One region of the Yersinia entomophaga genome, then DNA from elsewhere that is predicted to be linked to it. Evidence: predicted binding sites of a transcription regulator. Region 1 holds the regulator's gene; each other region holds the start of a gene.

Region 1 (3,417 bases):
TTGTGCCACGGTTATGGCAATCACCGCACCGACGCAGTTTCTGTCATTTACCGAATGCCATCCGTCATACCAGCTACAAAATTACTCTTACAATATCGGCCTGATTAATAGACATAAAGGTATCTTCCATCAGCAGGATTTTTTATCCGAACTTCTTACTTTACCGTCTTTTTCACTGGCTGATTTTTATGTAGAAGAAGGTGATGCTATTGGGGTCACTCAGGATGTTTTCAGCCAGCCAGGTGCTATTTATCTGGTTCATTCTGACGCAGAAACCATTCGCAATGACTATCTAACGATCAGGCGCCTGGAAAACGACGGCGTTTATCTTAAAAATGTATAGGAATAAATACGATAACAGCCTGATAGAAAATCAAAAAATTGAACCGCGGCGATTGACTGCGAAATATGAATCGCGGTGAGTAAGGGAACAGCGGGGGATTTAACGATTTAAGATGTTTGAGTCTTTGAGTCTTTGAGTCTTTGAGTCTTTGAGTCTTTGAGTCTTTGAGTCTTTGAGTCTTTGAGTCTTTGAGTCTTTGAGTCTTTGAGTCTTTGAGTCTTTGAGTCTTTGAGTCTTTGAGTCTTTGAGTCTTTGAGTCTTTGAGTCTTTGAGTCTTTGAGTCTTTGAGTAGCAGTTTCCGGATAAACAGGCAGTGATACAAGCAATTCTGTACGTATATGAATCCTATAAATACAACGCCCGGAGCGAATAAACCGGGCGTTGATAAATATGGTCAGGTTAGAGAGCGAATTTCAAAACTGTGGGTGATTTTGGCAGCCTTACCCAACATCAGGGCTACCGAGCAGTATTTCTCCGCGGAAAGCTCAACGGCTCGCTCGACGGCTTTTTCGGTCAAATCTTTACCACTGACGACAAAATGCAGGTTAATCAAGGTAAACAGGCGAGGGGCTTCCTCCCGACGCTCGGAGGTCAATTTTACTTCGCAGTCGTGCACATCGTTGCGCCCTTTTTGCAAAATGGACACCACATCGATAGCGCTACAGCCACCGGCCGCCATCAGCAACATTTCCATCGGGCTTGGGGCTTTATCTCCGGCGTTACCATCCATTAAAACCTGATGACCAGAGGCGGATTCACCCAAAAAAGTCAGACCTTCAACCCATTTTACTCGTGCCTGCATACCCGTCACTCCCTATTAGCTTTTCCGAATCAGACTACTCTTTCATTCATAAAGTGGCAATGTAACCAGACCCTCATCATGCTGAAGCGATACAACACAAGACACTGGCCTCATCCTGTGCTACAAACAGAGCCGAAGAGATGTTTCTTAGAATAAAAAGGGTAGAGATCAAGACTCAGTGAAGGGTCTCTATCTGAGATGTATATTGGCTATACCTTTCGGTAGTTGAGCAAATTAATATGCTAATAGAAAGTGTATTTTATAAACACGCCGTACAGGGAACTCTGAGCCCTGTTAAGTTAGGCAGCGATAACAACAGAGGATAACAGCGAATGGTTCTCGGCAAGCCACAAACAGACCCAACTCTCGAATGGTTCCTGTCTCATTGCCATATTCACAAGTATCCATCGAAGAGTACGCTGATTCACCAGGGTGAAAAAGCCGAAACGCTTTACTACATCGTGAAAGGTTCCGTTGCGGTTCTGATCAAAGATGAAGAAGGTAAAGAAATGATTCTCTCCTATTTAAACCAGGGGGATTTCATCGGTGAGCTTGGATTATTTGAAGAAGGCCAAGAACGTAGTGCTTGGGTTCGTGCAAAAACCGCCTGTGAAGTGGCTGAAATTTCTTACAAAAAATTCCGTCAGCTGATTCAGGTTAATCCAGATATCTTGATGCGTCTGTCTTCGCAGATGGCGAATCGCCTGCAAATTACATCCGAGAAAGTGGGCAACCTTGCTTTCCTTGATGTGACCGGGCGTATCGCGCAAACGCTGCTTAATCTGGCAAAACAGCCTGATGCAATGACACACCCAGATGGGATGCAGATTAAGATTACTCGCCAGGAAATTGGCCAGATTGTTGGCTGCTCCCGCGAAACCGTCGGTCGAATCCTGAAAATGCTCGAAGATCAAAACCTGATCTCTGCGCATGGTAAAACGATTGTCGTTTACGGCACCCGTTAATTACCTAAAAAAACCGGTTCCCTGTGCTTAACATGGCACCGGTTTTTTCTTTGTCTGCATATGGACGACGGATATTGACCTGATGTGGCGTCGGCTGATTTACCACCCTGAAGTAAACTATGCATTACGGCAAACGCTGGTGCTGTGTTTGCCTGTGGCTATCGGTTTGTTGCTCGGTAATTTGCAGCTTGGCCTGTTATTTTCCTTAGTCCCTGCCTGCTGCAATATCGCTGGCCTAGATACCCCCCATAAGCACTTCACCAAACGCTTAGTCGTTGGCGGAACTTTATTCGCCCTCAGCAGTTTTCTGATTCAACAATTCCTGCTGTGGCATATTCCCCTCCCCCTGATTATGTTTGGCCTGACTCTCATTTTAGGCGTTAACGGAGCCATCAGCCCCCTGCACGCCCGTTTATTGCCCGCTGCGCTAGTCGCTGCGATATTCACACTAAGCATGATTGGCCGCTTCCCAATTTGGCACACTCCGCTACTTTTCATCGTTGGCACCGCCTGGTACGGGCTATTTACCGGCCTGTGGTTCCGCCTGTGGAAAGAACAGCCGATGCGAGAAACCCTGAGCCAGCTATATCGCCAGTTAGCCGATTATTTAGAAGCCAAATACAGTTTGCTGACTCAACATATCGATCCGGAAACCGCATTGCCGCCGTTGCTACAACGCCAGCAGGGCGTAATGGATTTAATAACCCAGCTTTATCAGCAACTTAATATGCTTCCTCATACTCATAAAAGGGAGCAAAAGCGGCTACGATTAATGTTTCAGGTGGCGCTGGATTTGCAGGAGCACATTACTGTCAGTCTGCACCAACCGGAAGAAGTGCAAAAACTGGTGGAACAAAGCCATGCAGAAGCGGTCATCCGGCGGAATGCGCAGGTCATTGCTCATCGTTTGCGGGTCGTCGCTGATAATCTTCTGTATCACCGCCATGAATTACAGCGTTTTACCATGACCAACGAGCTGGCAGCGCTGGAAAAAATCGCCGGACAGCACCCGGATAATCCGGTTGGCCAGTTTTGTTATTATCATTTCCGTCGCATCGCGCGCTTGCTGCGTAACCAACGGCCGCTCTATCGGCGAGATTTAATGTCGGACCAACACCGGTTGCCGTTCTGGCCAGCGCTCGCCAGTTATCTTTCGTTTAAATCCGTCGCGCTGCGTAATGCCGGCCGTCTGGCCGTTACGCTAGCCGTCGGCAGCAGTTTGGGAATGGCATTTAATCTGCCTAAACCCTACTGGATTTTATTGACCGTGATGTTGGTCACCCAAAACGGTTATAACGCGACGCGGG
Region 2 (3,417 bases), 1.4 Mb from region 1:
AGCCTGAATGAAAACCGCCCTGCTTTTAATTGATTTACAGAATGATTTTTGCCCCGCTGGCGCATTGGCTGTCACCGATGGCGATAAAGTCATCGGGGTAGCGAATCAGGCTATCGAACTGTGCCAAAAACGGGATTATTCGATTATTGCCAGTCAGGATTGGCATCCGGCAAACCACCGCAGTTTCGCCGTTAACTCCAATGCGCAACCGGGAACGATTGGCGATCTGAATGGACTGACGCAAGTGTGGTGGCCAGTACACTGCGTGCAGCATCAACCGGGAGCTGATTTTCATCCCCACCTGAACAGTTCAGCTATTCAACAAGTATTTCGGAAAGGTCAGGACCCCGAGATAGACAGCTACAGCGCGTTCTTTGATAACGGTCGACGGGCGAAAACGGCACTGGATGACTGGTTAAAAGCGCAGAGTATTAACCGTCTGCTGGTCATGGGTTTAGCCACCGATTATTGCGTTAAATACAGCGTGTTAGATGCTCTCACCCTGGGCTATGAAACCTGGGTGATTACCGAAGGCTGTCGCGGTGTTAACCTGCAACCGCAAGACAGTGAGCTGGCGTTGATTGAAATGCGGAGCGCCGGTGCGCAATTAGTCTCATTGTCACAGATAGCCGAACGGCTTGACGGAATTAGATAAGCTCTAAACATGATAGGGTTGAGTTGTACAGTTAGACGCTTCGCAGCAGGTTACCCGGAATGATGCGGCAGGAGTGATGAGGTTTACAATTGGGTTCGCTACCAGATGGTCAAAACGGCGTACCCTCTGAAAGGCGATTATCTGCCGTATAGCTGAGTTTAGCCGCGCGATAACCAGGCTAATGCGGCGACTTATAACGCTGCCGTGGGTCTCGCCGGGAACAGACAGTGCCGGGAGAGTTAAAAAGATTTTAAGAACAGGCCAGACATTGCATGTTGCCGTTAAGACGGGAATGAAGTTACCCGCATGAAGTCAGAGCAAAATGTAAAAAGTACCCGCATAAAAAGGCTGCTGGTCACCTTAAATGACCAGCATTAGGCGGAATGGCCCGTTTCGCTTTTGTATGCTCGCCAGTGTGGTTCCGGCTCTCGCCTGAATTATTGCGCTTTAATCTTAATCAGCGGCTGCTTGGCAAATTGCTGTTTAAGCTCCTGCTTACTCTTCATCACGATCTGGCCGTCGGTGCCAATACTCATATGTTGAGCGTCTGTGTTATGCCGGGCTTGCCACAACATAACCATTTGCAGACTGTTCTCTTTTTGTTCTGCCGTCAGGGCTACACCATCGGGCCATTTCCCTAACTCCACCGCCTGCGACAAACGCTGGTAAATTTCCGGCGTCATGGAGGCAATCAAATCATCAAGCTCCATTGGGCATTCCTAAGTGAATAATTTGCTGAATCGTTTTTTCAGCAAAATTGCAAATTAAAAATACGTCGAGATAAGGGTTCAACCCGCTATCTGTTCGCCACTCTCATCGTCAACAAAATTCAGCGAGGCCGAATTGACACAGTAACGCTCGCCGGTTGGCTGCGGGCCGTCGGGGAACACGTGGCCCAGATGAGCGTCGCAGTGACCACAGCGGATCTCTACCCGATGCATATTATGTGAATAATCATCAATATAGCGAATAGAGTCGGCGGCGATAGGTTCGTAAAAACTGGGCCAGCCGCAGCCGGAATCAAATTTGGAATCGGAGATAAATAGCGGTTGCTGGCAGCATAGGCACTGATACACCCCGGTGCGCTTATTGTGCAGCAGTTTGCCGGAAAATGGCGCTTCGGTTCCGTGGTTCTGCGTAACATGACGCTGTATATCAGTCAGTTGCTCAAGAGGTTTTGTAGGGTTTTGTTCTTTAGCCATTTGTGCGGTTCTCTGACAAGGAATAAAGTCAACGAAAACAAGGTGTAATAATAACAAAAAATTAACAACAAAGCAGCAGATTTTAGCCTAGACTCTATCCCATTCCGGTTTGAAGTGCGTTAATGTGATAAAAATCGCAAAATTTACCGCCCCGCCCTTTAAACTTGTGGGTTCGCCCCAATATAGAAATGTGGCCAATGGTTTCAGGAATGTGTGATTAATGTGCAAACTCGCTCGTTTGGTTTGATTTGCAGCAAGAATTGACACGATTCCGCTTGACGCTCGGTGTGGTTTTTGTAATTTTACAACCAACCTTTTATTCACTAACAAATAGCTGGTGGAATATATGACTATCAAAGTAGGTATCAACGGTTTTGGCCGTATCGGTCGCATTGTTTTCCGTGCTGCTCAAGAACGTTCTGACATTGAAATCGTTGCAATCAACGATTTGTTGGACGCGGATTACATGGCATACATGCTGAAGTACGACTCTACCCATGGTCGTTTCGACGGTACTGTAGAAGTGAAAGACGGCCACCTGGTTGTTAACGGTAAAACCATCCGTGTTACCGCAGAGAGAGATCCGGCTAACCTGAAGTGGAACGAAGTCAACGTTGACGTTGTTGCTGAAGCGACTGGTCTGTTCCTGACTGACGAAACGGCTCGTAAGCACATCGCTGCTGGCGCGAAAAAAGTGGTTCTGACTGGCCCTTCTAAAGACGACACCCCAATGTTCGTTATGGGCGTTAACCACAAGTCTTATGCTGGCCAAGAAATCGTTTCTAACGCTTCTTGCACCACTAACTGCCTGGCACCACTGGCTAAAGTTATCAACGACAAATTCGGTATCGTTGAAGCGCTGATGACCACTGTTCATGCAACTACCGCAACTCAAAAAACCGTTGATGGCCCGTCTCACAAAGACTGGCGCGGCGGCCGCGGCGCATCCCAGAACATCATCCCATCCTCTACCGGCGCAGCTAAAGCTGTAGGTAAAGTGATTCCAGAACTGAACGGCAAACTGACCGGTATGGCGTTCCGCGTTCCTACTCCTAACGTTTCTGTTGTTGACCTGACTGCACGTCTGGAAAAACCCGCCTCTTACAAAGAAATCTGTGCTGCAATCAAAGCAGCTTCAGAAGGCGAGCTGAAAGGCGTTCTGGGCTACACCGAAGACGACGTTGTATCTACCGATTTCAACGGCGAAAAACTCACTTCAGTATTCGATGCTAAAGCAGGTATCGCGCTGAACGACAACTTTGTGAAACTGGTTTCTTGGTACGATAACGAAACTGGCTACTCGAACAAAGTTCTGGACCTGATCTCCCACATCTCCAAGTAATGGATTGATGTCGAAATCAGTAAAAACCGCCTTCGGGCGGTTTTTTTATGCCCCTAGCCTCCCCCGGTTCTCTGCCTCAATGCCGATAAATTTGCGCAATATCAATGATTAATCTGCTACATATAAGCCGTAGGTAAAAACAGAAAAGCTTGTGATACTATCGATAATCTGAGGTTCAACGAATAACTGCCACTTTTCAATTAAGGCCAAATTAATGA
Region 3 (3,417 bases), 390 kb from region 1:
GCCAGCACCTGGAGCACGCTCACGACGTTCGTGAGGCTGCGCATCACCCAACAGCTGCATGTTCAGCGGCTTGTTCAGGATACGAGTACGGGTGAAATGAGACAGCATATCGCCCGGCATGCCTTTTGGCAGCTCAATGGTTGAGTGGGAAGCGAACAGCTTGATATTCCCGATATAACGGCTACTGATGTCGCCTTCGTTAGCAATAGCGCCAACGATATGACGAACTTCAACACCATCATCACGGCCCACTTCAATGCGGTACAGTTCCATCTCGCCAACGTCACGACGTTCGCGACGCGCAGGACGCTCGCCACCGTCACGGCTTTCCGGACGACGCTCACGGCGATCGCCACGATCGTTGCCACGGTCTTCACGCGGGCTGAACTCACGCTGCGGACGACGTACTGGCTCTGGTGGCAGAATCAGAGGACGTTCGCCCTGTGCCATTTTCAGCAGCGCAGCGGCCAGAGTTTCGATATCGAACTCATCTTCTGGTTGCAGTTTAGTCAACAGACCACGGTATACGTCCAGATCGCTACTTTCCAGCTGCTGGCTAACTTTAGCCGCGAATTTAGCCAGACGACGTTCGCCCAGTAATTCTGCATTTGGTAACATCACTTCTGGAATGGTCAGCTTCATCGTACGTTCGATGTTCTGCAACAGACGACGTTCACGGTTCTCAACGAACAGCAACGCACGGCCCGCACGACCTGCACGACCGGTACGGCCGATACGGTGAACGTAAGACTCTGAATCCATAGGGATATCATAGTTTACAACCAGGCTGATACGCTCAACGTCCAGGCCACGAGCAGCCACGTCAGTTGCAATCAGGATATCCAAACGACCATCGCGCAGACGTTCCAGAGTCTGCTCACGCAGGGACTGGTTCATATCGCCGTTCAGTGCTGCACTGCTGTAGCCACTGCGCTCCAGAGTTTCAGCCACTTCCAACGTTGCGTTTTTGGTACGCACGAAGATGATTGCCGCGTCGAAATCTTCAGATTCCAAGAAACGCACCAACGCTTCGTTTTTACGGTAACCGCCGCCGACTTTCCAGTAGCTCTGACTGATGTCAGGACGAGTAGTATTGCTAGACTGAATGCGTACTTCCTGTGGCTCTTTCATGAAGCGACGGGTAATACGACGAATAGCTTCTGGCATAGTTGCAGAGAACAGAGCGGTCTGATGTTCAGCCGGGATCTGCGCCATGATGGTCTCTACGTCTTCGATAAAGCCCATACGCAGCATTTCATCTGCTTCATCCAACACTAAACCGCTCAGGTTGGACAGGTTCAGGGTACCGCGTTTCAGGTGGTCTAACAGACGACCTGGGGTGCCAACAACAACTTGTGGCCCTTGGCGCAAAGCGCGTAATTGAACGTCATAACGCTGGCCGCCGTACAGGGCCACCACGTTAACGCCGCTAATATGTTTAGAGAAGCTAGATAATGCTTCCGCAACCTGAACTGCCAGCTCACGAGTTGGAGCCAGTACCAGCACCTGTGGTGCTTTCAGCGTTGGGTCAATGTTGTGCAACAGCGGAAGCCCGAAAGCAGCTGTTTTACCACTACCGGTCTGCGCCATGCCGAGAACATCACGGCCGTTCAGCAGGTGTGGAATACATTCCAATTGAATTGGAGATGGTTTTTCGTAGCCCAGATCAGTAAGGGCAGAAAGAATAGGAGCGGACAGCCCCAAATCAGCAAAAGAGGTTTCAAGCTCAGTAGTCATGTACACGTGCCTCATTAATAATGGCAGCCAGTCTACATAACTCGTCGAGAAAATTTTCAGTCATTTTCATTGAAAAGTGTGAACCGGCTCAAATTAGATTATAAAACGAACAAAAAGGCCATCACCCGCGAAGGTGATAAACATTGGTTAAAACCAAGGTATATCAGGCTAATAGTTGTCCGTCAGCTATTGCTGGTCCGATTCCGATAGGTCGTCTTGTTCTTGGCCCAAAAGCGCCAATTCCAACAATGCATAGCGGTGCTCAACAAAGTTATGAACGTTGTTAGCTACCGTCAGTTTGAACAGCGCCGAAGCGGTGTCCTTGTCCCCCAGACTTAGGTAATGTTTACCTAAATAGAAGTCAGTTTCACTGAGATGCTCAGCGAGCGAAGTGTTATCCGTTGCATCCGCCTTGAGGCGTTCCATCAGCGTTTTTTCGCTGATATTCCCCAAGTAGAATTCGACAATATTCCATCCCCATTGCCCTCTGTTCGACTTTTCATAGCGTTGTTTCAACGCTACTTCGGCAGCCTTGGGATCAATTTCTTTTTCCACCAGGTACAGCCATAACGAACGGAAGGGATCATTTGGATCGTCTTGATAAAACGCCTGCAGATCATCCTGCGCTAACGGGAAGCGACCGCCATAATAAAGTGCGATGCCCCGATTTAAACGCGCGTAATTGTAAGTTGGATCAAGCTCTAGTACAGAATCAAACGCTTCATAGGCAGCATCAAAATTGCCTGCCTGCGTTAAATAAATGCCCAGATAGTTAAAAACTTCTGGCATATCAGGACGAATAGCTAACGCTTGCGAAAAATCATTTCGCGCTAGTGCCCGTAGCCCGAGGCTATCATACAGCACTCCGCGCTCATATAAAAGCTGCGCGCGCTCATCATCCGTTAGTGCCCGGCTTGCAAGGATCTGTTCCATGCGAGCTAGAATCACTTCCTGCTGCAGCGTAGGCTGCAACGGGATAGCCAAAACCTCATCCTTACGCCAATCATTGTTGCTGCATCCTGCCAGCATGAGTGCTGTCGCAACGTAACACCAGCGCAAGAAAGGCTTCATTTCCTACTCCCGAAGACAAACATTGGATAAACGTCCTTTCATCCGCTTGTTTAACACAAGAGCGTCCTGCCCTCGAGATAAGAACAACTCCCTGCCTCTTGGCAAGGAGTTGAAAACGGACTTAATTACTCTGCTGCTTCAGGCGCTGGAGCTTCTGCATCAGGCGTAGTCGCTTCTTTGATGCTCAGGCGAATACGACCCTGACGGTCAACTTCCATTACCTTAACTGGCACTTCCTGGCCCATTTGCAGGTAATCAGTCACTTTCTCTACGCGCTTGTCAGCGATTTGAGAAATATGAACCAAACCTTCTTTACCGCCACCGATAGCAACGAACGCACCGAAATCAACGATACGAGTTACTTTACCAGCGTAGATGCGACCCACTTCGATTTCAGCAGTGATTTCTTCGATGCGACGAATAGCGTGTTTCGCTTTTTCGCCGTCAGTTGCTGCAATCTTGATGGTGCCATCATCTTCGATTTCGATGGTAGTACCTGTTTCTTCCGTCAGCGCACGAATCACAGAACCACCTTTACCGATCACATCTTTGATTTTGTCAGAGTTGATCTTCATGGTGTAGATACGTGGAGCGAACTCGGAGATATCA
Region 4 (3,417 bases), 2.0 Mb from region 1:
GTCAGACAATCGCTACCGGACATATTCATCAGAATCAGCGAGGCCTGAAGTGGAGGCAAGCTTGGGTTAAAAGCGGCATTTTCCGCATAGCGTCCGGCGAAAATTGCCCCCTTTGTATCTTCCAGAGCGACGCCGCTGTGCGCCTGGCTATAAGGTGCATGGCTGCGGTTAGCGGCCTCCAGAGCGGCCTGAGCCAAAGCGTCGCTATCATTAAGGTGATAACCGTGATCGACCGAATCCATCAATAATGTGCTGATTTCCAGATCGTTAGGGCCAAATGAATCAGGCAGATAGTCACCAAGCGTTGCCGCTGGACGACCTGGTAGATGGATATGTAAACCGGTGCCGCTGTTTAATTCATTCATAAACTGACGACAATGACCGCACGGAGTGTAATTTACGGTAATGGAGACTAAACCGCCTTCTCCCCGCAGCCAGGCGTGGGTAACGGCACACTGTTCGGCGTGAATGGTTTGTTGCAGCGGTGCGCCGTTGAATTCCATATTGGCACCGAAATACAGATTGCCGCTTTTACCGCGAGCGATTGCCCCTACTTTAAAATGGGATATCGGCGTGAGTGAGCAGGCGGCAGCCAGCGGTAACAGGGCGAATGCCAGTTCTGCATCATTCAGCCCACTGAGAGTTTTTACCGTTTCGACTTCTGCGGCGGTAAGCATTGCAGGGAAATGATCGTTGCTCAGCAGTGGCTCCAGGGCGGATTGCAATGCTGTTGGCAGCTCTGCCAGTGGGGCGCGAAAACGTGCTTGCATAGAAATTCTCTCCAATATTAACGGGAAACTATTTTAGGCAGCTTGCGCACTCTTAATTGTGATGTAGATCTCGTTGTATATGAAATTTATGCAATGAATATATTAAATGAGAGATTTATCTCAAATTTATATGCTTAAAATTGCTTATTTGGTGTTCATTGCGCTTATTTAGCCGATTAAACCTGTTTGACCGAATAGCCTGTTTAACCGAATAAATGCAGCAATATCGGGAACAGGAACGGAGCCAACAATGAGGTAATGATCCCGCAAATCACCAATGCCAGTGAGCTAAATGCGCCTTCTTGAAAATCGACTTCAGCGCAGCGGGCGGTACCCAATGCGTGAGAAGCGGTCCCCATAGCTAACCCGCGGGAGGCTTTAGTGACAATTCTTAGCCGATTAAACAAGGTATGGCCGAATACTGCCCCTAAAATTCCGACAAAAATCACGCAGACGGCGCTGATAGCCGGAATGCCGTTTATAGAATCTGCCACTGCCATCGCGATAGGCGTGGTGACAGACTTCGGTAATACCGATGCGGCGATCTCCGGTGTTGCTCCCATCCATAAGGCTATCGCGGTGCCGCTGACCATCGCCGTGATGCTGCCGATAAAACAAATGGTGATAATGGATTTCCAGCGTGCGCGGATCTGGTGCAATTGCTCATACAACGGAAAAGCGAGCGCCACTACTGCTGGTTGCAGCAGGTCATTCAGAATTTTGCTGCCTTTAAAATAATTGGCGTAGGGCATATGGGTCAGCAGCAGCAAGGGAATGATGATGACCATAGATACCAGCAATGGATTGAGCAGTGGCATTTTCAACCAAATCGCCAGCTTACGCGCGCCAAAGAACACCAGCAGCGTTAAAGGCAGCGACCACCAGATATGCTCCATTATTTGTCCTCCGACTGTTCATCTACCGAACCGACGATCTTGCGTTCCCGATGGACAAACTGCGAGCTGTAACCCACCACGATCATGACCACTAACGTACTGATAAAACACGACACAATAATAGGACCAAACTGTTTACTGAGCTGGTCGTAATACTGCATCACGCCGACACCAATCGGTACAAAAAGCAGTGCCATATAGCGGATCAGAATATGACAGCCGGGTTTGACCCAGCGAGACGGCAGGATTTGCGAAGACAGCAGGGCGAACAGAATCAACATGCCAATAATACTGCCCGGAATGGTCATTGGCAGCAGCGCGGACAGTGCGTTACCCGCCCATAAACACAGGTAAATAAAGATAAAGGCCCGTAGGTATTGCCAGCAAAGTGTAATCACATTGCGCATAATAAGTGTCCTAAGTAACGGAGGCATTCATCATACAATTATGCCGAGAAATGTGCTACCGATCACACCATGAATTATATCTATGCTTTTATGCCATTTGCGATGGCACACTTTCGTGACGCTGGCATGACTCGCGCCCGGTTGGGCTAGATTTTTTCTGATGATTGATTAAATACATTATCCTGCGCTTTTGCCAACTGATAACCGCGATAGAAAAAGGCCAAACCGAGTAATGCTGCCACCATCAGCATCACAAACATCATTTCCGGCGCGGCGTAGGCCAGCAAAAATCCGCACATCACCGGATTGATAGCTCCCCCCAGATTGCCTAGATTTTGTGCCCCGTAATAGCTGCCTTTCAAATTCGCAGGAGCAATGAAGTCGATGAATAAATACTCCACTGGAATCACGATAATCTCGCCAAAAGAGAAGATGGTCATCGCTAGCATCCACATCGGAATAGAACCCTGAGCGGTCATAAAGCCTAACAGACCCACAATAAAGAACAGAGTACCGAGCATCAGCCAGCGTATTAGGTTCTGCTGATTCATACGACGACTTAATAAATACTGGAACGCAATCACAATCACGGCGTTGACCGTCATGATCGACCCTATCACCTGATAGGCAAATTTCGCGTTGGAAACGGTGATCAAATATTGCGAAAGGTAGCCAGTAAATTGCCCGAAGACGACGGCGCTCAACATGCTGCCGAGCGTGAAATAGACCAAGCGTTTATCCTGACGCAGAATGCGGAACGTTTGGGCGAAATTCAGCGGCGCAACGCTTTTGAGTTCAAGACTATCTTCCCGCTCTGGCGGGATGCCGAATTTGTCTAACAGAAATATCAGTGTGATAGCGACGGCTAAAGCCAGGCCACCAGACATCAAAAAAGGCAGCATAGGGCTGAACGCCGCCATCAGCACGCCCAGCGCCGGGCCAACCGCCCAGCCAACGTTAACTAACGTATAGTTTGCAGAGAAAGCTTTGATGCGCTGAGCCACCGGTAGCCAATCGGCGAAGCAGGCTTTGACCGCAATGCTAAATACCGAATAGGCCGAATGTAGCACTGCCAGCACTAAAATAATCCACGCCGGTTGTTCAATCCACGGCAAGGCAAAGAAGGTGAGGGCAAACAGGGCAATAGCCACAAAAATCAGATGATTTTTATTAAACTTATCGACCAGAAAACCGCCGTACAGGCTGGCAATAATCCCCAGAGTCAGGCTGGCACCCAAAACTAAACCGACGCGATCCGGCGCTAGCTGGAAGTGTTCTGCCAGATAAATGGTAATAAAGGGCAACGTAATGGCACGCCCAATAGTCAACACTAATGAAGACAGC

What was found. The regulator CRP, encoded in region 1, controls carbon source genes, mostly activating them, when cyclic AMP is high. The targets are predictions, from matches to a motif close to ATGTGANNNNNNTCACAT.
Positions count from the first base shown of each region.
Region 2: msrB (peptide-methionine (R)-S-oxide reductase MsrB) is a predicted target of CRP. The motif match lies at 1,980-1,997, and genes of this name have one in related genera.
Region 3: yrbN (protein YrbN) is a predicted target of CRP. The motif match lies at 1,814-1,831, and genes of this name have one in related genera.
Region 4: PL78_RS02185 (CidA/LrgA family protein) is a predicted target of CRP. The motif match lies at 2,124-2,141, and genes of this name have one in related genera.

Region 1 covers NZ_CP010029.1:2,495,916-2,499,332, forward strand. The annotation lists gene PL78_RS11500 (ATP-grasp domain-containing protein) at 1-343, shown strand, start outside; gene PL78_RS11505 (OsmC family protein) at 738-1,145, opposite strand; gene crp (cAMP-activated global transcriptional regulator CRP) at 1,478-2,110, shown strand; gene PL78_RS11515 (YccS/YhfK family putative transporter) at 2,193-3,417, shown strand, end outside.
Region 2 covers NZ_CP010029.1:1,048,248-1,051,664, reverse strand. The annotation lists gene pncA (bifunctional nicotinamidase/pyrazinamidase) at 8-655, shown strand; gene PL78_RS04735 (YeaC family protein) at 1,093-1,365, opposite strand; gene msrB (peptide-methionine (R)-S-oxide reductase MsrB) at 1,444-1,857, opposite strand; gene gapA (glyceraldehyde-3-phosphate dehydrogenase) at 2,204-3,199, shown strand; gene PL78_RS04720 (D-hexose-6-phosphate mutarotase) at 3,414-3,417, shown strand, end outside.
Region 3 covers NZ_CP010029.1:2,885,231-2,888,647, reverse strand. The annotation lists gene PL78_RS13150 (DEAD/DEAH family ATP-dependent RNA helicase) at 1-1,737, opposite strand, end outside; gene yrbN (protein YrbN) at 1,727-1,801, opposite strand; gene nlpI (lipoprotein NlpI) at 1,924-2,808, opposite strand; gene pnp (polyribonucleotide nucleotidyltransferase) at 2,934-3,417, opposite strand, start outside.
Region 4 covers NZ_CP010029.1:447,431-450,847, forward strand. The annotation lists gene cdd (cytidine deaminase) at 1-770, opposite strand, end outside; gene PL78_RS02180 (CidB/LrgB family autolysis modulator) at 974-1,666, opposite strand; gene PL78_RS02185 (CidA/LrgA family protein) at 1,666-2,073, opposite strand; gene PL78_RS02190 (MFS transporter) at 2,220-3,417, opposite strand, start outside.